Funiculus sociatus GB2-C1: one gene and its partner. The protein of the gene in region 1 binds, or shares a complex with, the protein of each later gene. Links are inferred from orthologs where the notes say so. Each region holds a gene or a part of one and is shown on either strand. Other genes may lie near its edges.

Region 1 (17,219 bases):
AGTGCTGCCGTGGAAGTTGTGCCGCAACCCTAGAGTATGTCCGACTTCGTGGGCAATGAGGTGACGCAAATATTGATTCACGTATTCTTTCATCTCGTTGCTTGTGGGCGAGACATTGTGGAAAAGGGATAATGCGATCGCTCCCATCGCTGTCTGCATTGTAGATTCCATCCCATAGCAGATATCCTGGTCTTGCAGAAGTTGCAAGAATTTGGAATTGCGACTTGTGTCTCGCCTGCCCAAATTACTTCCCTCTCCCTGTACAGGAGAGGCGTTGGAGGTGAGGTTACATATATTTCCTTGTCCGAACAACCCCATTTCCTGCGACTGCGTAGGTTCTATTAAATTGCGATATCTTTGCTTAATAGAGCGCAACATATTAGCATCCACAATAATATCTGCATCTAAGATTTCCCCAGTCAGGGGGTTAACCCGTGATGGGCCTCTGGCAGAAAATCCATCCAAAGAATTAATCCAGCGAATCGTGTTGTAACGCACATCACCCGGACTCCAGGTGGCATTATCAGGCATCTGCCGCACTTCAATCGCATCCTTAAATCCTGCTTTCTCAAAAGCTTTGTTCCACATTAGAATGCCTTCGCGGACAGCATCGCGGTATTCCAACGGCACAGTGTTCTCAATCCAGAAAACAATCGGTTTCTTGGGTGGGGCCAGGGGTGCTTTTGGGTCTTGCTTTTCCAGATGCCAGCGATGGATATAACGAACAAAAGGCTCTCTAAAATTGTCGTTAGAAAAGTCTTTGTAAGCTGTGATAAAGTAGCCAATTCTGTCGTCAGCTAAACGGGGAATATAGCCGTTATTTTCTGGTAGCTGGGACAAACTGTAATGTACTTTGATGCTGAGCGCACGGCTATCAGGTAGGGTGTCTAAATTGGGCGGTAGATCCTGGCCATTTGCAGACGAGAAGCCGTAAATTGAGGAAACTTCTATATTTAGGGGGAAGGCTTTCACGGTGTCGAAAGACGACTTGCTGCTGTCGAGTCGGTAGGGACTGCCCAAAAATTCCTTTAAAATTGGGGTCAATCCAGGCAAATCTGCAAGTAGTAAGTCACTCAGATCGATGAGTAGAGTTTTGCGTTGCGGGTGGGTGCTTTTGATGTCTAGGGAGTAGAGGACGGAATCGCTAAATGCTCGATCTAGCGATCGCTCTTGCGGATCGCCGGGAGTGGTGCGAAAATTCACATTGCGAATAACAAACTGTAAATTATTGTTTACGTGGCGAAAGTAGAATAAAAAATCATTCAGCGGTAGTCCGCTGTAAATCCCTCGTTCACCGATACCGGATTCCATCGTCACAGTTCCAAGGAAGTTTTTATTTAGCTGTTCCGGCTTTATTTCTAGATAAACTTTTCCTTTTTCCTTGTTGCGGTAAAGGGTGAACATCCCCTCTAACTTCTCGGTATCTTTTACGATTTCATCGAACCCCGATGAAGCTGGCTTTTTGGGGTCTTTGGGTTTTGACCCTGTCTGACTAGCCTCTGGCTTGTTGATATCTTTAAGAAGTCGCAACTGCTTGTTGGTATCTTTAACTATCCATAAGTAGGGTTGCTGTTCTGGCTGTTCTTGGCTATCCTTGATTACCCATACGTAGGAATTGGGAATCAAGTCAGAAGGCTGAGTCTTGGGGACGCGATCGCCTAACGAAACCTCCATAGGTAACGGCTGCGCGGCTAGCTGTGGCTCAGCAAACAATAATCCTTGTAGAGCAAATATAAATATTGGCAATCTTCTCATTTTCTCGGTCATCTAATTACGGCTATTAATTTACACAATCTTCAAACTCTTTTTCCGCATACTTACTTTAGCTTTACATTAAATATATTATTCTGGCATTAGTATGATTACTTAAATATTTCCCTCTGGTGTTACTAGCTATATAGCAATCCTAAATGATTCGTGAAGGCGAGATCCCCGACTTCTTTAAGAAGTCGGGGATCTGAACCCCAGACATCTCACAACTCAAATAGGATGGCTATATTGCATTAGCAATTTCCGCACCAGTCCTTTTCCATTGACACAATTTAATTTTGATAATAAAACTTACATCTGCTCTTGAAACTGTTCATCCGAACCGATGACAGTCTTGTGCTTATACCGCTGTTTTTCAAGGCTGCGCGTGCAAGCTTAGACTGCTTGTAATACCTCAATATCTGAAATTAAAAAAGAGAATTATGCTATTAAACCGCAGCATTGTCAAACAATTATTGCTGTTCTTTACACCATTAGTAACTAGCTTAAGCGTCGCCGCCTCGCCTAGTTTAGCTGCTACTCTTGCCTTTTCCAGCGGGACGTTAGTCATTAATAACTACAGCCAAAATCCTGACGTTGCTAAGACTTCCACTGATACTAATACTTGAGTAAATGCAAAACATGGTTCAGTGGATGCTTTTGCTGATGCTGAAGCAATTTTTTCGGACGAGCCACTTTTCTCATTTAATACATCTCTAAGCGAATTTTCCGGAACAGGTAGAATATACAGAGGTAATGCTAAAAGTCAGGTGGGAATTGTCGAGGAATTTTTGATAAGAAAGAATTAATTTTTTTCTTTTAATTTTATCGCTTATTTAATTTTATTAACCTCAACTGATACTTCTCCCAGTGAGGTTACACGTGCTGATAGAAAAATATCTTTTTCCTTGTTCTATATCACAAACCGTAAGCAGCCTGTCCTCTTAGATTCTTTTAGCATATTGGCTGGTTTAAGAAATCTATCAGATAAGTTTTTTAGTACCGAAAAAAAAACATACGTCAGCTTTGATTTAGAAGATAAGGTTCTGGATAATAGTTTAGAAGGAGAAAAACTTGTTAGTGGTTCTGTTGTGGGTAATTATTCGCGTAATTTCGCTAACAAAACCCGTTTAAAGTTAATAGGAAACCAGCTAAATTATGCCGAAGTTAAAGCTCCTGAACCTTCCGGCAATCTAGCTTTAAGCTGCGTCGGGTTGCTAAGTATGGTGGGAATTAGGTCAAAACGGAGAAAGCAAGTTTCCGAAAGAGATGCTTTGCGATCGCAGGCTAATTAAACTCACGCAACTCACAACCTGTCAAGGTTTCAGCGGTTATAATTCCTTTTTAGTGTTTTAATTATCATTTTCTAAAAAAATGATAACCATTGCCTATGGAGGGAACAGCAGGGAAGACATCATTTTGGCGGTTCATGGAGCCTGGTAAGAAAGATTAGGATGAAGCTCCCCATTGTCCTTGAATGATGCAAAATATCAGTTTAAATAGAGATAGAAATTTCGATACAGCGTTGGGTTACAAGCATGAGAGTGTGGCTGGTTAGTTTTGTGGTGCTGTTTGGCTTGGCAGAAATGTACCAGTGGGCAAAACAGTTTACGCTGCCGTTACCCGTGTATATTTTGGGTGGGGCATTTTTAGCGATCGCATCCAACTTGGACAAACGCGGTCTCCTTCCGTTCCAGCAGACAGAGGACCCTACACTGGCTGCAATTAAAAACGAAACACCGCCAGTGGTATCTCCAGTCAATAGCCAATCTCAGCCAAATTCTACGACGCGATCGCGTCAATCAGTTTCTTTCAAAATTGAGAAGACAGCGAGAGATGCCATAAAAAGCAGCCGCCAGTCAACAAAGTGATAACTTCTGATTAGTATAATTTTAAAATTTACAGCGTTCCTGAGTACAACAATAAAAAGCAGCCACCATTCAATAAAGCGGTGATAACTGCACTGATAATCACCCCTTTCATCAATCCCCATCGTTGTTGCCGTTTCAGCCAAAAAACAAGTGGAATTACATACAAAGTTTGAAATAAGCCAATGTAAAAGACTGAAATAAACGCAATTGGTTGAAAAAAATATAAATCGCCAAATCTTCCCGCTATGTATGCAATTAATGCCACTATAGCAATTACTGTAATATGTATTACCAATAGTAGTAAGAAACCTAAAACTATCTGTAAACCTTCATTTCTTGGTCGCATTTGCTTTTATTTAAAATAGTGTTTGTTTCTGTTTCAAAAATGTTAATACTCGCTTCTAGAGTTAGGTACTTGATACATTCAGGCTAAACGGTTATTAACTAAGTGATGCCCAGCGCTACCCTCGCGGTAAAACATATTAAAAGTATCAAATGGAATAATCCTACCATCAGGATGCACAATGTGAATGCAGGAACGCTTCACAGAACGGACATCGAAGTTAAAGGAGTCGAGAAATTGTACAATCATTACCCGAAATATATTTTCGTAGGTAATACTTTCTGGAACAGGTAACATCGGTAAACAACACAGCAATTGTTTTAAAGATGTTGCCGAAGATGCGGGTGAATGGCTAGTGGAAAATAAATCAAAAATATTACGCTTCAGCTCATCATTCTGCTCGTAAAGAACAGAATTGGGCATCATTTTCACAAAGGTATTTGGCTCAAAAAGCCCAGTTAAGGGTATCACTTTGCCCTTAACTTTTAGCGCATAAGCCATCGCTAAACAGTCTGGATGACAAGGAACTGGGAGAATATCTTCTGGTTTGAAATAGGGACTCTGCTGTAAAATTGAGCGGCGGACTTCTGTAAGAGTGTAGCGATCGCGTTCATGCTCAAATCCTTCCAAACGTCCTGCTGCTTGGATTGGTTGAAAGGTGACACCCCGGACGCATTTCTGCTGCAAGGCGTATTCAATAATTTTGCCGATTTCGCCGTCATTTAGCCCTTTTTTGAGGGTAACGACCAGCGTTGTTGAGATGTTAAACTCATTGAGGTGAGCGATCGCATTCTGACGAACTTCTCGCAAATCTGCCCCGCGCAACTCCTCCAACGCCGCAGCCTCAAAGCTATCAAATTGCAGATAAACTTCAATTCCAGGCATATATTGGCTTAAGCGCTCGCAAAAATTTCGGTCTTTAGCAATTCTGACACCATTGGTATTAATCATTAAGTGTCGAATTGGCTTACTTTTGGCAATATCCAGAATTTTAAAAAACTCTGGATGAATCGTTGGTTCACCTCCGCTAATTTGGACAATTTGAGGTTCTCCCTCATTCGCCACTACCGCATCTAACATCATTTCAATTTGCTCTAAACTGCGGTGGCGACGATATTGATTAGAATTTTGAAAAATCTCTTCTGTACCTGAATCGGCATAACAAATTGGACAGGAAAGATTGCATCTGTCCGTCACTTCTACTAAAGTCAAACAACTATGCTGTTCGTGATCTGGGCAAAGTCCGCAGTCATAAGGACAGCCATATTTTATTGGGGTATTAAATTTGAGCGGCATATCCCCAGGCTTGATAAATTCCAGGGATTGTTTGTAATATTCAATATCATCGGCAATTAAAACTTCTTGATGTCCGTGAGTTGGACAGTGTTTAACCAAATAAACACAATCGTCTCGAAAGATAATCTTTGCTTCGACTTTGACGAGACATTTAGAGCAAACGCTGTTAGTCAAGGCATAGAAAAGATAGTTTCGAGTAGGCATATAATATAATTTAAAGAGTTTTTTCTGGTTCTTAGGGTGGATGGGGAGAGAACTTGGAAGAAAATGTTTAACCTACCAAGTATTCGCAGTCCGATTAAAATGGAACATTTGGGGAATACTACGGTGATAATATAACAGTCCCAGCAAACAAGCAATCTGAATAGCACTTAGCCCGAAGATGGGATGAAAATCTGGCTTAAGGAAATCAATTAGCAGGCGAAAGCTTAGATATGCCACCATATAGAACTTAAATAAATCGCCTTCTTGCCGATGGTAGCGGCTGCGGATTTTTAAAAATATAATTAAAATAAACAAAAATATAATTTCATAAATTTGAGTGGGATGTCGAAGAATGCGATCGCCAAAATCGACCCCCCAAGGTAAATTAGTGGCAATGCCATAAGTGCGATCGCTTAATCCTGTCAAAAAACAACCAATACGTCCTACCGCTGTTCCCACAATCAACGGATAAACAAAAACATCCCCTGTTGAGCGATTTACACCGATAATTTTTTTGGTTATTTCCACACCAATCAGTCCGCCCAAAAGCGCTCCTACAACAGTTTTGCCCTGAAGTAAAAGTAAAAATAATTGTTGCCAATTTGAAAAAAGTAAATCAATATGCTGTAGTAAAACCAGCAGCTTCGCACCAACTAGCGCCCCCACTAAGCCACCGACAATTACCGAACTGCGTTGCGTGGGTGCGATAGAATCTTTTCGAGAATTTTTGATTAATAAACGGAAAGCGATCGCATAAGCCAAAGACTCAAACAAAATATGAGGATGAATCCTCACCGACCCCAGCCACAAATAAACCGGAAAAGTCATAATTTTTGGCTAATGGCTAATGACTAATGGCTAATTGTTACAAGCCATTACCTATTTCCAATATTTCGCTTTAGCTGATCTAGCTCATCGTCCATTTCCCAACGCTTAAATTTATCGTCTAATAAGTCTGGCCCACTTTTGATATTGCCCTTGTAACTTTGACTCCAGCCAGTCGTTGCTGAGCGCTGCTGAGTTTGAGTATTCGCACGCGCCGCCTCAGCTTGGACTGCTTTAGTGTGAACTTCCTGTCGGCGCTGCTGGATCTGACGCTGTAGCTGCTTCGCTTGCTCTTTGCGCTGTTTCAGCCCTTGCATCTGTCCCCAAAGCTGATTTCCTTGACGTAGCAAAGCGGCTTCTCGCTCTTGAGCAGGCTCGGCTAAATCAAGCCTGTTAGCCGCTTTTGCCTTTTCAATCCGAATATGCCAGCGCTGGACTTCTTGTGCAGTTGAGAGAATTTCATCCTGTAATTTCTGTTCTTGCAGATTCAGGTCTGCGATCAGCCTTAGGGCATCTTCTTCTTGTTCCCGCAGCTGTTCCTCTAGCGCCTGTAACTCTAGATGGGGATTATTTCGCAAAAATTCTTCTAATCGGGTTTCCAGAAATCGGTTGAAATCGTCAAATAGACCCACTGCAAAAACTCCCACGCTTCTCAGTTAAAAAGGCAATCATGTAAAAGGCTCTCATGCAAAAAAGAATTATGCACTTTTTCTTTTGCAATTAGCTATTAGCCATTAGCAATATACTAATTCAAAACTTCTGCCCTACATAAATTGAGCGAACTTCTCCATTGCGTCGGATGATGGCTTCCTGATTGTCTACGGAGACCAAAGTCCAGCCACTGGAGCCAATATTTTCCCCCACTTGGAGACGCTTGGTAACGCCATTGATACTAAATAGGGCAGCCGAGCGATTGCCCAATTCCAGAACTCCTACAAGCGTGTGTATAGCCTCTGCTACTGATGTAGGCGCGGTGGCGGCTGAGAGTTCCGGTAGTGCTGAGGGCGGCGGTGGTGGCGGAAGTTGAGGTTGAGGTATTGTGGCAGCCACCGGAGGTTTAGGGGCAGGCGCAGGACGCATCGGGGGCGCAGACTTGGCTGGCGCTGCCAAACGCATTGGCGGCGGTGTCAAACGCATTGGCGATGTCAGGCTGACTGGCGGCACCAGACGGGCTTGAGGTTTAGGGCGGGCTGGCGGTGCCGGACGGACTGACGGTACAGGAAGGATTTGCGGCACCGGACGGATTGGACGGCTTGGCAGTGCCGGAGCGAGCTGGGGACGTCCTAGGGGCGCAATACTTTGTAACCCTAAGCCTGTCCCTGATGTACCCAGATGGTTTGAGGGGGATGGATAGATGGGGATATAGACTCTTTCCATAACCGAGGATCGGTTAGCTCCTCCAGCATTGCCAGGGACATCAGAAACCGACGGCAGATTATTTGTCGGTGGCACGTTAGCCCTTGTCGCATTTTGTTTGTTGGCTTCTGCCTTGCGCTCGATTGATTCGAGCGATCGCTCCATATAGTTAACAAATTGCTCATCTACCTTAGGCTGAGCCTCTTGGGTTACTTGTGCAGCCGGTATTTCACGCGAAAATAGCCACTTGAGTCTATCCTGAGAAGCCGCCCATAGCAGCACAGTCACCAAGACCGATGCCAAGGCAAATCCGAACAGCAATTTATCAAAAGATTGACTCTTACCACTCTTTTCGCTCTCTTCGGGTTCAACATCCTCCACCCTGACATCAATCGCGACAGGCATTTGCACAATACTACGCGGTGTGTTGTCTTGCTGCCGTGGTGGTAGGAGATCGTGAGGCGGTACCCACGTTGGGGGCAGAGTTGCTTGCGGAACTTTTACAGGCTGTAACGAGACATATTCTGTGGACGGCTGTTCTGGAGGCGATACGCTTCCGCCCTCCAGCACCCGGTCGATGTCTGCAAACAAATCGTCCATTAAATGATCGGCATAGGCTTCAACCGACCAGGGTTTGATAGAACTGGAATTGGCTAATGCCTCTGATTCCCTCTGGTTATTGCTGACATCCTGAGACATGGATTGCTGCTCACTTTCGTGCCTAGACTGAATTAACGATAAGCCTTAAAGCAATTAATAGCGCTTACGTTGGTGAAAAATTTCTTTATTTGGGAGATCCTACCCTAAGGCAGTCAGTTGTAGATGTTCCCTGACTCACCAGTTTCGCCCAAGGCTAACTTAGAAAGTTTATACCAATTTTTGATTGGGTGACTAGAAATTGGCGAATTAAGTCATTAGTTATTGGTTATGGAAACGTTCCCAGGTTGGGTAGGGATTCTCGGTAGAATAAATTCCTGTACCAAGAATCCCTACCGCAACGGGCGACCTCAAATGGGTACATTTCAAGGGACTACTGTCCCCTAGCCAAACTCATTTGTCTTGAACGCAGTTCCAGATATATCAGCAAAGCGTTGATATCAGCGGGGTTTACGCCGCCAATTCGCGCCGCTTGACCAATAGTTAGGGGTTTCACCTGCGAGAGCTTTTCGCGAGACTCTTTCGAGAGAGTTTCAATTGCCGCATAATCTAGATCCGGCGGCAACTGGCGGTTAGCGTGACGGCTTACTTGGTCAATTTGGTACTGCTGACGCTGGAGATAGCCAGAGTATTTGATATCAATTTCTGCGCCTTCTCTTTCGGGTTGGTCTAGACTGGGGTTTCCGAGTCCGTAGCGATCTAAGTCAACATAGTGGAAACCTGGACGGCGCAGCAACTCAGCTAGGGTAATTGAGCCTTTGATGGTTTGTCCGGCGTTGGATGCGATCGCAATCCCAATCTCCTCATGTTCCTTCACCCGCGTCGAGTGTAACCGTTCCTTCTCCGCCACAATATTTGCTTGCTTGTCTTGGAACAACGAGAATCGACGATCATCAATTAAGCCAATTTCCCTTCCCAACGGTGTGAGACGCTGATCCGCATTATCCGAGCGCAGTAATAATCTATACTCAGAGCGCGAAGTTAGCACTCGATAAGGTTCCCGCAAATCTTTGGTACACAAGTCATCAACCAACGTACCGATGTAACTTTGTTCGCGGGGGAAAACTATCATTTCCTGATGCTGCACATACCGTGACGCATTAATTCCCGCCACAATTCCCTGAGCAGCAGCTTCTTCATAACCTGTTGTTCCGTTGATTTGCCCAGCCGAGAACAATCCCTCAATCTTCTTTGTCATTAGTGTGGGATAACACTGAGTCGCGGGTAAATAATCATACTCCACAGCATAGGCTGGACGCAGCATCACGCAATTTTCCAAACCGGGGAGACTTCGCAACATTTGTAACTGCAAATTTTCCGGCAAACCCGTAGAAAACCCTTGGATATACAGTTCTGGAATATCCCGCCCTTCCGGTTCAATAAAAATCTGGTGGCTTTCCTTATCGGCAAAGCGGACAATCTTATCTTCAATACTCGGACAATAACGCGGCCCCTTGGCATCCACCCAGCCGCCGTATACTGGCGACAAGTGCAGATTTTCGCGAATTATCCGATGAGTTTCAGGTGTCGTCCGGGTAAGATAACAAGGCATTTGCTCCCGTTCCACCCAAACTGCCGGGTCAAAGCTGAACCACCGCACCTCCTCATCACCAGGCTGGGGTTCCAGATTAGTATAATCTAGCGATCGCTTATCAACCCGTGCCGGGGTTCCCGTCTTCAGTCGCCCAGTTTCAAAACCCAATTTATTCAACGTTTCCGTCAACCCAACGGCGGCAAATTCCCCCGCCCGTCCCGCTGACATCGACTTATTACCAACCCAAATTTTACCGCCCAAAAACGTTCCAGTTGTCAGCACCACCGCCTTACACTGGAACCCAACGCCAAAGTAAGTTTCGACACCAATAACTTCATCATTGGCACCAAGCACCAAATCTGTGACCATACTTTCGCGAATTGTCAAGTTTTCCTGGTTCTCGACAATCCCCTTCATCACAGCCGCATATTCCCGCTTATCGGTCTGCGCCCGCAATGCCCAAACCGCAGGGCCTCTGGAGTTGTTCAGCACCCGCTTTTGTAAGTAGGTGCGGTCTGCCATTTTGCCAATTTCCCCGCCCAGCGCATCGACTTCATGAGTTAGCTGTGACTTAGCGGGCCCTCCCACGGCTGGGTTACAAGGTTGCCAAGCAATTTTGTCTAGGTTGAGTGTCAGCAGCAGCGTCCGACAGCCGAGGCGTGCTGTAGCAAGCGCAGCTTCGCATCCGGCGTGTCCGGCACCAACAACAATTACATCAAAAGCATCTTGAAATTCAACAGTCGAATTGATGGCCATTCCTCAACCTAAGCAGTAATTACTTATATTCAATCCTAGCGAAGTTATAGTCTTGGTTGCATGGCATTTCAGCAACCCATTCCCAAACAGGTCGGAACGTAGAAGTTTTCTGGCACGACTCGATGATTTACGATATCGGGTTATCAGCTTAACCATACTATTTTTGCAAATTGCGTTTAAAAATGAACTGTTCGCCATGACCTCTGGACAGTATATCTGCTGTAAGTTTTAACAGACAAATTTAACCCTCACTGGAGCAGTAAAATGAAGTTTGTTTTAGCTTCTAACATTTTAGAACACCCCGGATTTCCAGATTTTATCAGTGCTGCCATCGCTGCTTATCCTGATATCAATTTTTTGGTGGCTGGCGACTTATTAAATATTTTTCCCGAACCAGGCGAAAATTTAGAAGGCTCTATTTTTTACCAGTTGTACGGTGATTTAATATTTGAAGGAATGGATAACTTGGTAAACAGCCATTTTCGTGATATTCATAATTCTCTATTTATTGAACCCTTAAGAAATATGTTTTTATTAACAGGTAATCGGTTTCCGGAAGCAAAAAATATAGCTTGGCAACGATACAAAAAACTTTTTGCCAACTTAGAGGCATCACTTGAGAATAGCCACCTATACTTCATTCCTGGCAATATGGATTACCCATCTCTCAGCGGAGATTTGACAATCAATTCGCCCCGGCTTCACCAAATTGATAATGACGTTTTTGAAAAAGACGGCATTCGTATAGGTGGAATAGGCGGTGTTCCTAACACTGTTCATCCCTTCAAGGGGGTTGTTGAAATTTCACCTTACGAAATGGCTGAATCCGAATACGAGAAAAGACTTAATCAACTTTGGGGAGTAGATATTTTAATTACTCACGTTTCCCCGGAAGAATTTCCTGTACTAAGAAATTTTTTAATAGAAAGCCCCTTGCAACTGCTGATTTGCCGCGCCCCATTCAACTTTCGACACAAGAGCGATTATCGAGGCAAACTTGAATTTCAGGCTATTGGTGATAAATATGTTATTAAGGTTCGTCCATTCGATTACCCTGAAAACAAGGCATATGTAATTGATATTGTGCCTGGAAAAATTACTCCTCTATTGCTTGAGGTTTTCAGTTGGCGAGCTTCTATGTCTGGAGTTTAATTGAATGGAAATACTGCCAGTGAGTGGCTGCTCCCCTTAATATATTGCCTAGTCGCCCAACGCCAACTTGCTAGACAATTCTTTTAAAGAAAATGCTCTAAGTTAACTCTTGTATGCTTTCCCCAACCGAAGCCAAGCTGAAAAGCGATCGCTATCTCAAAACCTTCAGTGCAACTATAGCGACAGGCAATAAATTATAAGTAAAACTTATCGTATTTTCGGGTTAGCAGGGTGATCGCGATCGCTGCTAGGTGCCAAAAGTGGTATTTCATGGTAATTTCAATCTCTAGATGGGTTCAAGGCGATCGCTTCAATGCTTAGCTTTCACCTCGTCAAAGCTATAAGTTATATCATGCCAGACACCAAAATAAAGCGGAATGGTATAAATAACGATAAATAACAAGTTTCTTTCAAGAGAAGGCCTATATAAAGAAAAAAGAAAATTTGTGAAGTATTTTTTCCTTTCTGATGGATGGACTGTAGGTAGGGTGTGGGAGTTCGGCGGCTTGTGGAACGAAAATTCCTGGCGACGAAAACCCGAAATTCAGCAAACGAACCTTTGCATCTTCGAGCAAGGGGAAAAACTATGGCTGTACCGGGTGGAAGAAGCTGTTCTCATGGTCGAAGTCAGACCCCTAGATGATGCCTCGTCTGACTCAGCCAGTAAGAATATTGGTCAAGTTGTGTTAAAACGCCTCATCAGCGCCGAGGATGCCATTGAGCGATTGAACACAGCATTGACTCCGCAGTAATTTAGTTGCAAAGACGTTCAGGGAGAAGCACCGCACCCGAAAAAGTACAATAAACAGCGAGATTCTAACTGCCAACCTGCTTGCATTGGATTCTAACAATAGTTACACTTCTTTAAATGGTAATTAACCTCGGTCTTCCGGGCTAGGGATGGCGTGAACCTGATATGAGAATACAAACTGTTGAATCATATCTGCCGAGGTAAAACGTAAATTACGCAGAACTCTCAGGTTCTTTTGAAAAGCGACATCGCTCTTCGAGAGCGCCAAGAGTAGCCCAGATAAACTTTCATTTTCAGCAAAAGCTGGCGCTGCTGTCCCAACATCTTGCTGAAGAGTTTCTTTGCAAGGCTTGTGGCAAAAAAAGGCGAAATCCAGCACATTAAAAAAGAAGCGTCGTAGACACTTAATCTATCTGAGGAGGAGCGTAGTCAATGGGACTACCCTGGTACCGAGTACATACAGTTGTTCTGAATGATCCAGGACGATTGATTGCAGTACACCTAATGCACACTGCCCTCGTGGCAGGCTGGGCTGGTTCGATGGCTTTGTACGAACTAGCAATTTTTGACCCCAGCGACCCCATACTTAACCCCATGTGGCGGCAGGGTATGTTTGTGATGCCCTTCATGGCTCGCCTGGGTGTAACCCAATCCTGGGGTGGTTGGAGCATCACTGGTGGCCCAGCAAACAACCCTGGTTTCTGGTCATTTGAAGGCGTTGCTGCCGCTCATATCGTTCTTTCCGGTCTGCTGTTCCTAGCTGCCTGCTGGCACTGGGTTTACTGGGATTTGGAACTCTTTAGAGATCCGCGCACTGGCGAACCAGCTCTTGACTTGCCAAAAATGTTTGGCATTCACCTGTTCTTGTCTGGTCTTCTCTGCTTTGGTTTCGGTGCATTCCACCTTTCGGGGCTATTTGGCCCTGGTATGTGGGTTTCTGACCCCTACGGTTTAACTGGCAGCGTCCAACCTGTGGCACCGGAATGGGGGCCTGCTGGGTTTAACCCGTTCAACGCTGGCGGCGTGGTCGCGCACCATATCGCGGCGGGTGTTGTTGGCATCATCGCTGGTTTGTTCCACCTAAGTGTTCGACCACCAGAGCGACTTTACAAAGCGCTACGAATGGGGAACATTGAAACCGTACTTTCAAGCAGTATTGCCGCCGTATTTTTTGCCGCCTTCGTGGTGGCGGGTACGATGTGGTACGGCAGTGCCACTACTCCGATTGAACTATTTGGCCCTACCCGCTATCAGTGGGACAGCGGTTATTTCCAGCAGGAAATTGACCGTCGGATTCAAGAATCTGTGGCTGAAGGGAATAGTGCTACTGAAGCTTGGTCAGAAATTCCTGAGAAGCTGGCTTTCTACGATTATGTGGGTAACAGCCCCGCTAAGGGTGGCTTGTTCCGCACAGGTCAAATGAATAAGGGAGATGGCATAGCTCAAGCTTGGCTAGGTCATCCGCTATTCAAAGATTCAGAAGGTAGGGAATTGACAGTGCGTCGTTTGCCCAACTTCTTTGAAACATTCCCAGTGATTTTGACCGATAAAGACGGTGTGCTTCGCGCCGATATTCCGTTCCGTCGGGCAGAATCGAAAAATAGCTTTGAGCAAGTTGGTGTAACTGCTACCTTCTACGGTGGCGCTTTGGCAGGGAAAACTTTTGATGACCCAGCCAAAGTTAAGCAGTTTGCTCGGAAAGCTCAATTGGGTGAGCCGTTTGAATTTGACCGCGAAACCCTGAATTCTGACGGTGTGTTCCGCACCAGTCCTCGTGGCTGGTTCACCTTCGGACACGCTGTATTTGCTCTGTTGTTCTTCTTCGGTCACTTGTGGCATGGTTCTCGGACTCTGTTCCGCGACGTGTTTGCCGGGGTCGAGGCAGATTTGGAAGAGCAGGTCGAGTGGGGTCTGTTCCAGAAACTGGGTGACAAGAGTACCCGTAAGAAGGAAGTAGTCTAGTAAGGTAAAAGGAAAAAGGCAAAAATAAAGATTCTTTTTATTTTTGCCTTTTTCCTTTTTACTTTTGACTTAGTTGGTAGACTGGTAGTAAAGCTGATAATCAGGAAATTGTGACATGGAAGCTGCTGCTTATATCTTGGTTTTAGCCCTGGCATTGGGTACGCTATTCTTTGCGATCGCATTTCGCGAACCGCCTCGGATTCAAAAGTAAGCGATCGCGTTTGATGAGTGCGATCGTCACAACTTAATATAATTTGGGAGATCCACTGAGCCGCAATTGTCCCAACCGTCGTATTTCACGACAGTTGAAGACAAACAACGGCTCAGTTTCTCCCATTTTAGGTATTTTAACTCTTTCAAATCCAAGTTTATTGCTTCCTCACGCTCATCTACCCAGCCAGCGAGGACTCTTAAAAATGCAATGTCCTTTATGTCAGCACACCGATAGCCGCGTCCTTGAGTCGCGTTCCACAGAAGCTGGACAAAGTATCCGGCGACGGCGCGAGTGTTTGAAGTGCAATCATCGTTTCACCACTTACGAACGCATTGAATTTGTTCCGATTACCGTCATTAAGCGGGGAGGTCAACGGGACTCTTTTGACCGTTCCAAGTTAGTGCGGGGAATTGTTCGCGCTTGCGAAAAAACGGGTATTCCTCAAGGACAGCTAGAAGTTTTGGTCGATGAGATTGAAGCTGAATTACAACAACGCATCATCAGAGAAGTCACCAGTCAAGAAATTGGTGAATTGGTTCTCCAGCGTCTGCAAACTCTCAGCGAAGTCGCCTATGTCCGCTTTGCATCTGTCTATCGGAAATTTCAAGGTATCCGCGATTTTGTAGATACTTTGAATCACCTCGAAAGTTACAGCAGTCGCCAGTCAGAAGCCTCTGAAGTCACAAATACTGCCGCAAATAATCAACTTTCCTTACTTGAGTTTGATGAAACCGAAAACCAAGCTTCTTTGGTGATTGGTCATTAGTAATTGCCTAATAGCTTTTGAATACTTCGTGACTGACCATTGACAAAAATGCTATGGTATGAGTTAGATATGCGGTAGTTACAGCCGAACATTTTTGAACTCAAATTTATCTAGCTTGAGTCCGGGCGACATTGTAATTGGTAAAGTCATCAGTTTGGAGCCGGGAGGCGCTTTAATTGACATTGGCGCTCCAACAGCTATTTTTCTCCCAATTCGGGAAATGTCAATTAATGAAATTGACTCTCCAGAAGAAGTCTTGCAGGTAAATGAAGCCCGCGAATTCTTGATTATAAATAACTACGATATAGAGGGGAATTTGATGCTTTCCCTCTCCCTTCGACAGCTAGAGAAAAAGCTGGCTTGGGAACGAGTGCGTCAAATGCAAGCCGAAAACGCCACGGTGTACGCGAGAGTTATTGAAGCTCAGCGATACAGCATATTGGTAGAGATTGAAGGGTTGTGCGGCACAATTTACAATTATTACCTTTGTAGCCGTAAACTCAACGAACAGTTAATTGGAGAAGAACTGTTTATAAAGATTTTGAAGGTGGATGAACACCTTAACCGTCTGCTTGTCAGCTATAGTGGAGCCTTGGCTCTTGACGAGCAGATAAAGCATCTGAAAGTAGGTCAAGTAGTTGTCGGTACGGTTGCTATAGTTAAGCCTTTTGGTGCATGGATTGATATTGGGGACATTTGCGGTCTGCTACGTATTCCTGAAATTTCCCATGCTCATTTAGATACGCCTCATAGTGTTTTCAAGGTCAATGACGAAGTGAAGGCAATGATTCTTGATGTGGATACTGAAAGGAGTTTGATATCACTCTCAACAAAAGCACTGGAACCAGAACCAGGGGATATGCTGAAAAATCCTCAGAAAGTCTATGAAAAGGCTGAGGAAATGGCGGCAAAGTACCAAATTAGTTATTAGACTTCTTACAAAAGCCCTGAACTAAAATTTGGGGCTTCGTAGCTAAAGTCATCGTCACGATTCCTGGCTAAATGTTTATTTCAAGAGCCATGAATGCAAGAAGTCTATTAGTCATGTGTGTTGGGTTTCCTATCTCAACCCAACGGGAGCAGATTCAAGGTTATTAGTCATTCGGCTGATAATTAATCAATAATAACGTTAGAAGGAGTCCATTTTGGGTTATAATGGTCTGTCTGGACACTCACTCGTATCTAAAAATCTCATACAATAAGGTTGGCGAGAGAGCAATGTAGGTGTAAACAGCACGAGGCTTTCCGTGCGCGTACATCCGCAGGAGGCACAGTTAATACGGAGATAACTACCAGGAAACATTCGCATGGTCAATCAGAAAACAACCGCTACAGCAGATATTGGCTTTTCTCACGAAGATTTTGCGGCCCTACTCGATAAATATGACTATCACTTTAATCCCGGTGATATAGTCGCCGGAACCGTGTTCAGTTTGGAGCCAAGGGGCGCTCTGATTGACATTGGCGCTAAAACAGCTGCTTATATTCCGATTCAGGAAATGTCAATCAACCGTGTTGACGCTCCCGAAGAGGTGTTGCAGTCGAACGAGACGCGGGAATTCTTTATTCTGACTGACGAGAATGAAGATGGACAGCTAACTCTTTCTATCCGACGCATTGAGTATATGCGTGCATGGGAGCGGGTAAGGCAGTTGCAGACAGAAGATGCTACAGTGCGATCGCTTGTCTTTGCGACAAATAGAGGTGGCGCGCTGGTGCGGATTGAAGGCTTGCGCGGTTTTATCCCTGGTTCTCACATCAGCACTCGCAAACCTAAAGAAGA
Region 2 (8,038 bases), on another replicon or contig:
TCCTAGTCAGAGACTGGGAACGAGAGTTTAATTTTATGGCTTTCCACCCGCCACAATATTCGGTCTTTCTAGGTCAGTGGGAAAGATGGCTTTCAAGGCATTCTGTCTGATTTCTGGCTTTTCTGGCGCATTATTCCACAAGGTTTCATAGAAGAAGAACGACATCCCCGCAAACCCTCTCTGACGGACGGCTGCGACTTGATTTTGAACCTGTGCCAGTCCAATAGGTCTGGGTTTTACCCCGCTTAAAATGCCGATGCCAACGGGAATGTGACGCTTGGCTGCTTTGACTTCTGGACGCTCTAATTCTTCAAGAAAACGACCGAGGTCATCTCGATAAACTTGGATAATCAGTTCCTCAATTAACCCCTGTCGTTCCCAGGTTTGCCAGTCTGCTAAAAAGAAATTGTAGGAGAACTCTTGAGGGTTGGGAGAGACGGAAACCAAGACGTTTTTTTTGCGGTCTTTGACGGCTTGAAATACCTGCTTTAGATAGGCGGTAATTTTGTTAGCCCGCCACTTGATCCAGGCTGGATCTTGAGCATTCGCAGGGGGAGATTTGCCGCCGTTTTCTTTTTTGTAAAGTTCGACAGTAAAGGGATCATATCCAAACTCAGCAGGAAAGCCGAAATGGTCGTCAAATTGAATGCCGTCAACGTCGTATTTGGTAACAATTTCAACAACTAAATCTTGGATAAATTGCTGCACTTCTGGGCGAAAAGGATTCAACCAAACTCGATTGTGCTGTCCTTCTTTCCAAATTTGGGAACCGTCGCGGCGTTTGAGAATCCAATCTGGGTGGCGTTTGACAAGTTCGGAGTCAGCAGGCGCCATGAAGCCAAATTCAAACCAGGGAATGACTGCCATGCCTTTTTGATGTCCTTGGTCTACAATTTCTTTGAGGATGTCTCGCCCTTGGAGTCGGGGTTCTGGATCGAGCGATCGCCCAATCTCTTTTTGCGCCACTGTACTCGGATAAAGTGTATAACCCCAGTTCCAAACTGTAGGATACAGGGTGTTAAAGTTCAACTCGTCGAGGCGTTGGATAGCGTTGGCGAGTCGCGTTTTTTCAAATAGCACATCGCTGTCTATATTAGTCAGCCACACGCCCCGGATCTCTTTTGACAGCGCTATTGGGGGTGTTCCAACTTTGGCAATGTATTGAGAAGGCACTAATCCAGCCGTTCCCGCCGCCTGACACAAGAAAGCTGCCACATCTGCACGGGTAGCTGGTTGGTTGGAATTAAGCCGCTTGACATCTGGGTAGTTGACAACGAGTTGTTTTTCTGTAGCAGCTGCGATCGCGCTTTTTGCATAATCAGGAATGGTTGCAGCATCGCTAAATGCCCCATTCAATGTGTTAGCCACAGGTGAGGAGGGCGAATATTTCAAGCCAGAGGAGAGAGAAACTAAAGCTTGCGATCGCGGGATTTTTTCACTCGGCTTGAACGCCCCACCAGGATAACCGGAGAGAAACCCAGTTTTATAAGCTTTGGCGATCGCATCTTTAGCCCAATAGTTCGCGGGAACATCAGCAAATGGCACCGCATTTCTAACATCAGCTGTATTGGGGAAAGCCTTGCCAACCATCGCCGCAAACTCAGCCCTTGTCACAGGCGCACTCGGCTTAAAGCTGCCATCCGGGTATCCACTGATAATCTGCTTTTGTGCCAGCTGTTCTATACACGGTTGCGTCCATCCTTGCACATCAGAAAATTTCGCCTGTGCAAATGCGGGATGTATCATTAGCACCACACTAAAGCTAAAGGCAACCAGGAAGATTAACCAAGCCTGATGACCAAAAGCGCGGCTAAACAAAACCAACCCGTCTGCTAGGCTCGTAAAACGGCTTTTCATAGAGTATTTCAACATCTATCTAAATATGGATATGCAAGAATTAACGAAAGTGTAACTCCCTCTTCGGGAATGACTTGGATATCTCGGTATAAGTTGCTTTCTCGGCAAGTACACCAACCTTGGAAGAATTGGGAGGGGGTGGTTTTGGCATAACCTAGTCTTGCCAGAAATGCTTTCCAGACACCGCGTTCTCATCAAGACTCTGAATGATACAGTGCAACGACACCCAGATTTCGGCAAATTTTAGCAAGATTTCAGAAATAAGCTCTGGCTTGTCCCTAAACGACAAGCCGCAGCTAGCTTCTGTGCGTTGCCCTATGTTCTGGAGAGGTGGGAGTGATTTTGTGGTGGTACGTCAACCTTAGGCATAGCCTTCCCTCAGTCCAAAGACGTAGCGCGTTGTGGTAGGGTAGCTGTCGCCGCCTTGACCAGTGAATTACGTAATTCCCCAGCAATTTTGTTAAGGTTTCATAAAATTTTTTTTTTCGTCGGGAAAAGCAAAGTGCCGACGTGTAGTAGCTATCAGGGTTTATTGGACGTGGAGTATCCCGGTTAAATTATTGGTATAGATGACAACATTCAAAAAGGAGAGGCGATTCCATGTTAGCTTACTGTCATCGCTGCCTTAAGTGAGCGAGATCACCCGAAAGTAAGATAGCTGTCACTGCCGAAATCGCGGTGAAATTACCGACTTACCAAAAAATCACCCGATGTAAGGAAGTAAAGCAAAACCCTTTGATAGAAAAATGGTATTGAAACTCGACTTGGTGTTCCCTATGACAGACCTATACGACTCGGAAAATGTTATCTGTTACAACAAACAATCGCTCACCAAACTCGTGAAGGCGATCGCCCTCTCTCAGGGAGACTTTTCTTTAATATTGGTTTCCTGTAACAATCCAGAGTTGCAGGAGCAAGTTATGGAACGGCTGCGAGAAATCTCAGAAGTAGAAATTCAAGAAATCGTTTTGTATCCCTCGGTAAGGACGCTTTATACAACTATAGAGGCAACAATTGAGGATCACCAGCAGCCACAAGCTTTAATGGTCTATGGTTTAGACTCCGTGGTGGATATCCATGAATTACTAAGTGCGACGAACCACGTCCGGAATGAGTTCCGCAAACGATTTACTTTTCCTCTAGTGTTGTGGGTGAGCGACGAAATACTCTTAAAGGTGATGCGGCTAGCACCCGATTTTAAAAGCTGGGCTACTAAAATTCGATTTGAGGTTCCTAAAAGCCACTCAATAGAGAGGACAGCTATCAGCGCTTGACTGAAGGAGCCATAGCGAGTGAAATGTTTCTTTTGTTCGTTATGTTTTAGTTACCCACAGCCCGTATTAAATCGCCGTAACACTGGCTAATGGGTGGGCATTGCTCACCCTAGTCATCCAAGTTGGGATTTTGCTCCCGGCGCAGAAGTTTTTGGGACTCCAAAATTAAATAGTTACTGGAGATTCCACATAAATTGTGGGTTCCTGCATTTTAAAATCTATTCCATACGTTATTAGTTCCTTAGAAATTTTCTCATTTGCTAATTCTAGTAAATGCTTCCGCAGTTGAATTGAATTTTCACTTGAACCCAGGATAAAGAACGTTACTCTTGCTCTAGTTGTTTGCTTTTCAGAATTACTTGCTAACGTAATATTTGTACTACCTGGATCGATCCCAAACACAGAATTTGTACTTTCACTGATGACTTGCTCTACCAGTGCCTTTTCGCTATCTTCCAACAATCGGAAAAAGTCAAGGTTTAGCAAAACCATCACTTTTTTACCCATTGTCACGTTCTCTATTTCCAGATTTGCTAATGTGGAATTTGGCACGATATATAAGGTACTTTTAGCCGCAGTGCGAATCTTGGTGGAACGCAAACCAATCGACTCTACCCTACCAAATAACCCTCCGGGTACGTTGCCAACCGAAGGTAAACGAATATAATCTCCAGGGACAAAAGGGCGATCTAAATACAACACAATTGTACCCAAAAGCTGTTCCAAGGTTTTTTGGGCAGCAAAAGCTACCGCTAACCCGCCAATCCCCAAACTTGTCATCAAGCCAATCAAATTAAATTGCTGGCTTTGGGCAAAAGCTAAAATAGAAATGAAGCCAATTACAACATTTACTATAGCCTCAATTACTAGAATCAGTTCATCAAAATCCCGCGCAAACTTGCCGAGTAAATCAACTCCATAAACTCGGATAAATTGCCGAAATAGGCGCGATAATAACCAGGCAACGCTAAGAATTACAGCTAAATCTAAAAAAGGCTTGATTAACTGGTATAAAAATTTATATTCTTCCACCCATGTTAGAGAGAAAGAAATAAGAATTAACGTTCCAGCTATTTTAAACTGATTTTTTATTGGCTCAATTAGATTGTCATAAATAATTGTTACTCGCTGAGGTGAAAAGCGACGCAGGATTAATTTGGCAATGCCAGGAGTATATCTTCCCAGCACCAGAGATAAGAGAACAAACAGCAAGAAGATGACTGGCTTGGAAATATCGATCTGAAAAACCTGTTTACTGATATCGGCAAAATTAAGATTAGATAGTAATGGGTGAATCCACATAAATTGTTGGGTCTTCAATGTCGAAGGCAATATCGTAATATTTTAATTTTTCTGTAATATTTTCAGTTGCAATATCGAATAGTTGCCGCCGCAGTCCCATTGATACATCGCTAGAACCCAGAATAAAGAAAGCAATCTGAGCTTGCGTTTTTACGTCATTTGCACTATTCAATTCTCTAAAATTGACATCTGTGTTCCGGGAGTCTATCCCAAAAATATCGCTGGTACTATTCAGAATAACTTGCCGAATTAAGGCTTGTTCTTCTTTTTCGATTGTCCGATGAAAGTTTAAGTATACAAGAGCCATTACTTTTTTGGCTCCGGTAAAGTTTTCAATATTAACTTGAGTCAGCGAACTATTGGGTACTATTATCAATGTTCCTTTGCCAGAGGTGCGAATTTTAGTAGAACGCAAGCCAATTGACTCAACTCTGCCAAAGATGCCATCGGGTAAGCCAATGTAATCATCGACCACAAAGGGACGATCTAAATAAATGACAATACCGCCCAATATTTGTTCTAAGGTTTTTTGGGCAGCAAAAGCAACTGCTAATCCGCCAATTCCTAAAGAAGCTACTAAACCAAAAATATTGATTTTATGAGTTTCAGAAAATATGATTATGGTAAAAAAGATTATGCTTAAGTTCGCTAGTAGTTTAACTAGAAGAAGTATTTCGCTGTTGACCTTATGCCCGCTGTTGATGGCAGCATCTAAAAGATAAATATCAAAAATCTGCTTGAACAGCCGTGAAGCTAACCAACTAGCTGCGATCGCTAGTGATAAACTGATTGGGAGTTCTATTAAATTCGACTGAGGAAATCCTGGGATTAAGTGTATGGTAGTGTCGAGGGTAGCTAATCCAATGACACCTACCAATAAACCCTCGTAAGGCTTAACGACTTTTTGATAAGCTGCAACTTGGGGAGAAATTAAGTGCATTGGCAAAAATCCAATAACGTAGGTTGGTTCCGAACGATAGCGAAACTCAACAACAAGTAAACAAGCGTGAGTTGTTGGGTTTCGCTATCGTAGCGCTACGCCCAAGCAAGCTACAACCATTCCCTACAAATTACTGTATTACAGCAGAATAGGAATAGACCTGATTTCAAGGCAAGATGTCACAGATGTTTGTGCAGGGGGAAACAATCGCCGCGATCGCTACCGCTGTTGTTCCGCAACAGGGTAGTGTCGGTATTGTGCGGGTATCTGGTGAAAAGGCGGTAGCGATCGCTCATACGCTCTTTTTCGCACCAGGACGACAGCAATGGGAATCGCACCGCATCCTCTACGGTTACATCCGCCATCCCCAAACGCAACAAGTTGTAGATGAAGCGTTGTTGCTGATTATGCAAGCCCCTCGCTCTTACACCCGCGAGGACGTGGTAGAGTTCCACTGTCACGGCGGAATTATGCCCGTGCAGCAGGTATTGCAACTGTGTCTGGAGGCGGGGGCGAGATTAGCGCAACCAGGAGAATTTACGCTGCGGGCGTTTTTGAATGGGCGTTTGGATTTGACTCAGGCGGAGAGTATTTCCGATTTGGTGGGAGCTAAATCGCCTCAAGCTGCACAATCTGCTTTAGCTGGTTTACAGGGGAAGTTGCAAAAGCCGATTCGCTCTGTGCGTGCTACCTGCTTAGACATTCTGGCAGAAATTGAGGCGAGGATTGACTTTGAGGAAGATTTGCCACCGCTGGATGAGAAGCACATTACAGCACAAATTGAGAAAATTTTGGCAGAGACAACGAAAATTTTGGCAACAGCTGACAAAGGGGAACTGTTACGCGCTGGTTTGAAAGTGGCGATTGTCGGGCGACCAAACGTGGGAAAATCGAGTTTGCTGAATGCCTGGAGTAAGAGCGATCGCGCTATTGTCACCGACCTCCCTGGCACCACCCGCGATGTTGTAGAATCTCAGCTAGTTGTGGGTGGGATACCAGTGCAAGTGCTGGATACTGCGGGAATTCGGGATACCGTTGATCGGGTGGAGAAGATTGGCGTTGAGCGAAGTCTTGCTTCTGCCCAAGCAGCTGATCTAGTGTTGCTCACCATTGATGCTCAACTTGGTTGGACGCAAGCTGAGCAAGAAATCTACGAACAGGTACAACATCGCCCGTTAATTTTAGTTATAAATAAAACCGATCTTGTAGAGACGCAATTTATCGATTCTTTGCAATATCCTGACAATATTAACCGCATCATATACACATCAGCCGCCCACAACCAAGGCATTGATGCTTTGGAAAAAGCCATTTTAGATGCCGTACACACTGGAAACCTCAAAGTAGCTGATTTGGATTTAGCGATTAATCAGCGACAAGCCGCAGCTTTAACAAAAGCTAAAATATCTTTACAGCAAGTGAAAGCAACAATTGCCGATCAACTGCCTCTCGACTTCTGGACAATTGACTTACGGGGTGCCATTCAAGCATTAGGAGAAATCACCGGAGAGGAAGTAACAGAATCGGTTCTTGACCGAATTTTTAGCAGATTTTGTATTGGGAAATAGGGGACTGGGGACTGGAGACTAGGGAATTGGGGATTGGGGATTGGGGATTGGGAATTGGGAATTGGGAATTGGGAGTGGGGGATTTTGTAATTAGCAATGAGCAATGAGCAATGAGAAACAATCTATTAGAAAAGGATACGAAGAATATAGCGTCAAAGGTTTCTACGAGCAATTTGGTGATGAGTATAGAAATCCTCAAGAGGCGGCAGTTCAAGAGGTTTTACAGCTATCAGTTAATAAATGGCAGCTAGATTTACAGAAGGTATTAGATTTAGCTTGTGGCAGCGGTGAAGTTACTTTGACACTGCAAAATTTAGGCTGCACTAACATTGATGGCATCGATCCATACACCTACAATGCTTATTTGAAACGCACTCTCCAAGAAGCTGAACCCTATACCTTTGAGGACATTGCTTCTGGAGTCCTCCATGACCGACATTATAGTTTGATTGTTTGCAGCTTTGCTTTGCATTTGTTGAGTGAGTCACGTTTACCAGTAGTCGCCTACCAGTTGAGTTTGATTTCCGACTCAATAGTTATCATTACCCCTCATAAGCGCCCTCACTTGAAGCCCGAATGGGGATGGAACTTCGTGGAGGAGATTATGTTTAACAGGGTGCGATCGCGTCTCTATAAGGCAATACTTTTCGGTTAAAGCAAAAGCTAATCTCCCAATCCCTGTCCCATCTCTCCTCAAAGAAGAGATGGGACAGGGGAAAGAAGCTAAAGCCCCCCTCCCGTAAAAAAATCTTCCTTTCGTTTTCCCTCTCCTCTTAGGAGAGGGTTAGAGAGAGGTTCCCTAGCCTCGCCTTGCAGCAGTTGTTTCTCGCAGCAGTTGTTTAACCGTTCCGATTAACTCGTGCGCTTCAAAGGGCTTAGCAATATAAGCATCTGCGCCTTGCTTCATCCCCCAGTAGCGATCAAATTCCTCTCTTTTAGTTGAACACATTACTACAGCTAGATCATGGGTTTTAGAGTCAGATTTAATCTTACGGCAAACTTCGTAACCGTTCATGCGAGGCAGAACAATGTCCAGAACTACTAAATCGGGACAATTTCTGGCAATTTGCTCTAGCGCTTCGACGCCATCACAAGCC

The links.
Region 2: the proteins of mnmG (region 1) and mnmE are in contact, whole or in part, in a solved structure (PDB 9HIP), measured with the Escherichia coli proteins. The link is inferred for Funiculus sociatus GB2-C1 from one-to-one orthologs.

The regions. Positions count from the first base shown.
Region 1 is NZ_JAMPKJ010000046.1:9,587-26,805, reverse strand. What follows is about bases 8,134-11,063. They hold mnmG (tRNA uridine-5-carboxymethylaminomethyl(34) synthesis enzyme MnmG), read right to left. Parts: upstream 10,592-11,063; coding sequence 8,675-10,591; downstream 8,134-8,674. Other genes in these bases: NDI42_RS19545 (hypothetical protein), read left to right, coding at 10,856-11,063; NDI42_RS19555 (hypothetical protein), read right to left, coding at 8,134-8,343. Also shown: NDI42_RS19595 (zinc-dependent metalloprotease), read right to left, coding at 1-1,755; NDI42_RS19590 (hypothetical protein), read left to right, coding at 2,193-2,378; NDI42_RS19585 (hypothetical protein), read left to right, coding at 2,658-3,044; NDI42_RS19580 (hypothetical protein), read left to right, coding at 3,288-3,620; NDI42_RS19575 (hypothetical protein), read right to left, coding at 3,649-3,966; NDI42_RS19570 (radical SAM protein), read right to left, coding at 4,045-5,463; NDI42_RS19565 (prolipoprotein diacylglyceryl transferase), read right to left, coding at 5,536-6,291; NDI42_RS19560 (TIGR04376 family protein), read right to left, coding at 6,339-6,920; more of NDI42_RS19555, read right to left, coding at 7,039-8,133; more of NDI42_RS19545, read left to right, coding at 11,064-11,743; NDI42_RS19540 (hypothetical protein), read left to right, coding at 12,190-12,495; NDI42_RS19535 (hypothetical protein), read right to left, coding at 12,619-12,873; psbB (photosystem II chlorophyll-binding protein CP47), read left to right, coding at 12,927-14,456; NDI42_RS19525 (photosystem II reaction center protein T), read left to right, coding at 14,572-14,667; transcriptional regulator NrdR, read left to right, coding at 14,873-15,436; NDI42_RS19515 (S1 RNA-binding domain-containing protein), read left to right, coding at 15,531-16,367; NDI42_RS19510 (30S ribosomal protein S1), read left to right, coding at 16,744-17,219. UniProt on the Escherichia coli protein: NAD-binding protein involved in the addition of a carboxymethylaminomethyl (cmnm) group at the wobble position (U34) of certain tRNAs, forming tRNA-cmnm(5)s(2)U34.
Region 2 is NZ_JAMPKJ010000031.1:62,811-70,848, forward strand. The notes cover bases 4,946-7,745. They hold mnmE (tRNA uridine-5-carboxymethylaminomethyl(34) synthesis GTPase MnmE), read left to right. Parts: upstream 4,946-5,549; coding sequence 5,550-6,941; downstream 6,942-7,745. Other genes in these bases: NDI42_RS15840 (mechanosensitive ion channel family protein), read right to left, coding at 4,946-5,373; NDI42_RS15850 (class I SAM-dependent methyltransferase), read left to right, coding at 7,045-7,596; NDI42_RS15855 (response regulator transcription factor), read right to left, coding at 7,741-7,745. Outside these bases: NDI42_RS15825 (glycoside hydrolase family 10-like protein), read right to left, coding at 34-1,857; NDI42_RS15830 (hypothetical protein), read left to right, coding at 2,604-3,131; NDI42_RS15835 (mechanosensitive ion channel family protein), read right to left, coding at 3,297-4,433; more of NDI42_RS15840, read right to left, coding at 4,408-4,945; more of NDI42_RS15855, read right to left, coding at 7,746-8,038. UniProt on the Escherichia coli protein: Exhibits a very high intrinsic GTPase hydrolysis rate. Involved in the addition of a carboxymethylaminomethyl (cmnm) group at the wobble position (U34) of certain tRNAs, forming tRNA-cmnm(5)s(2)U34.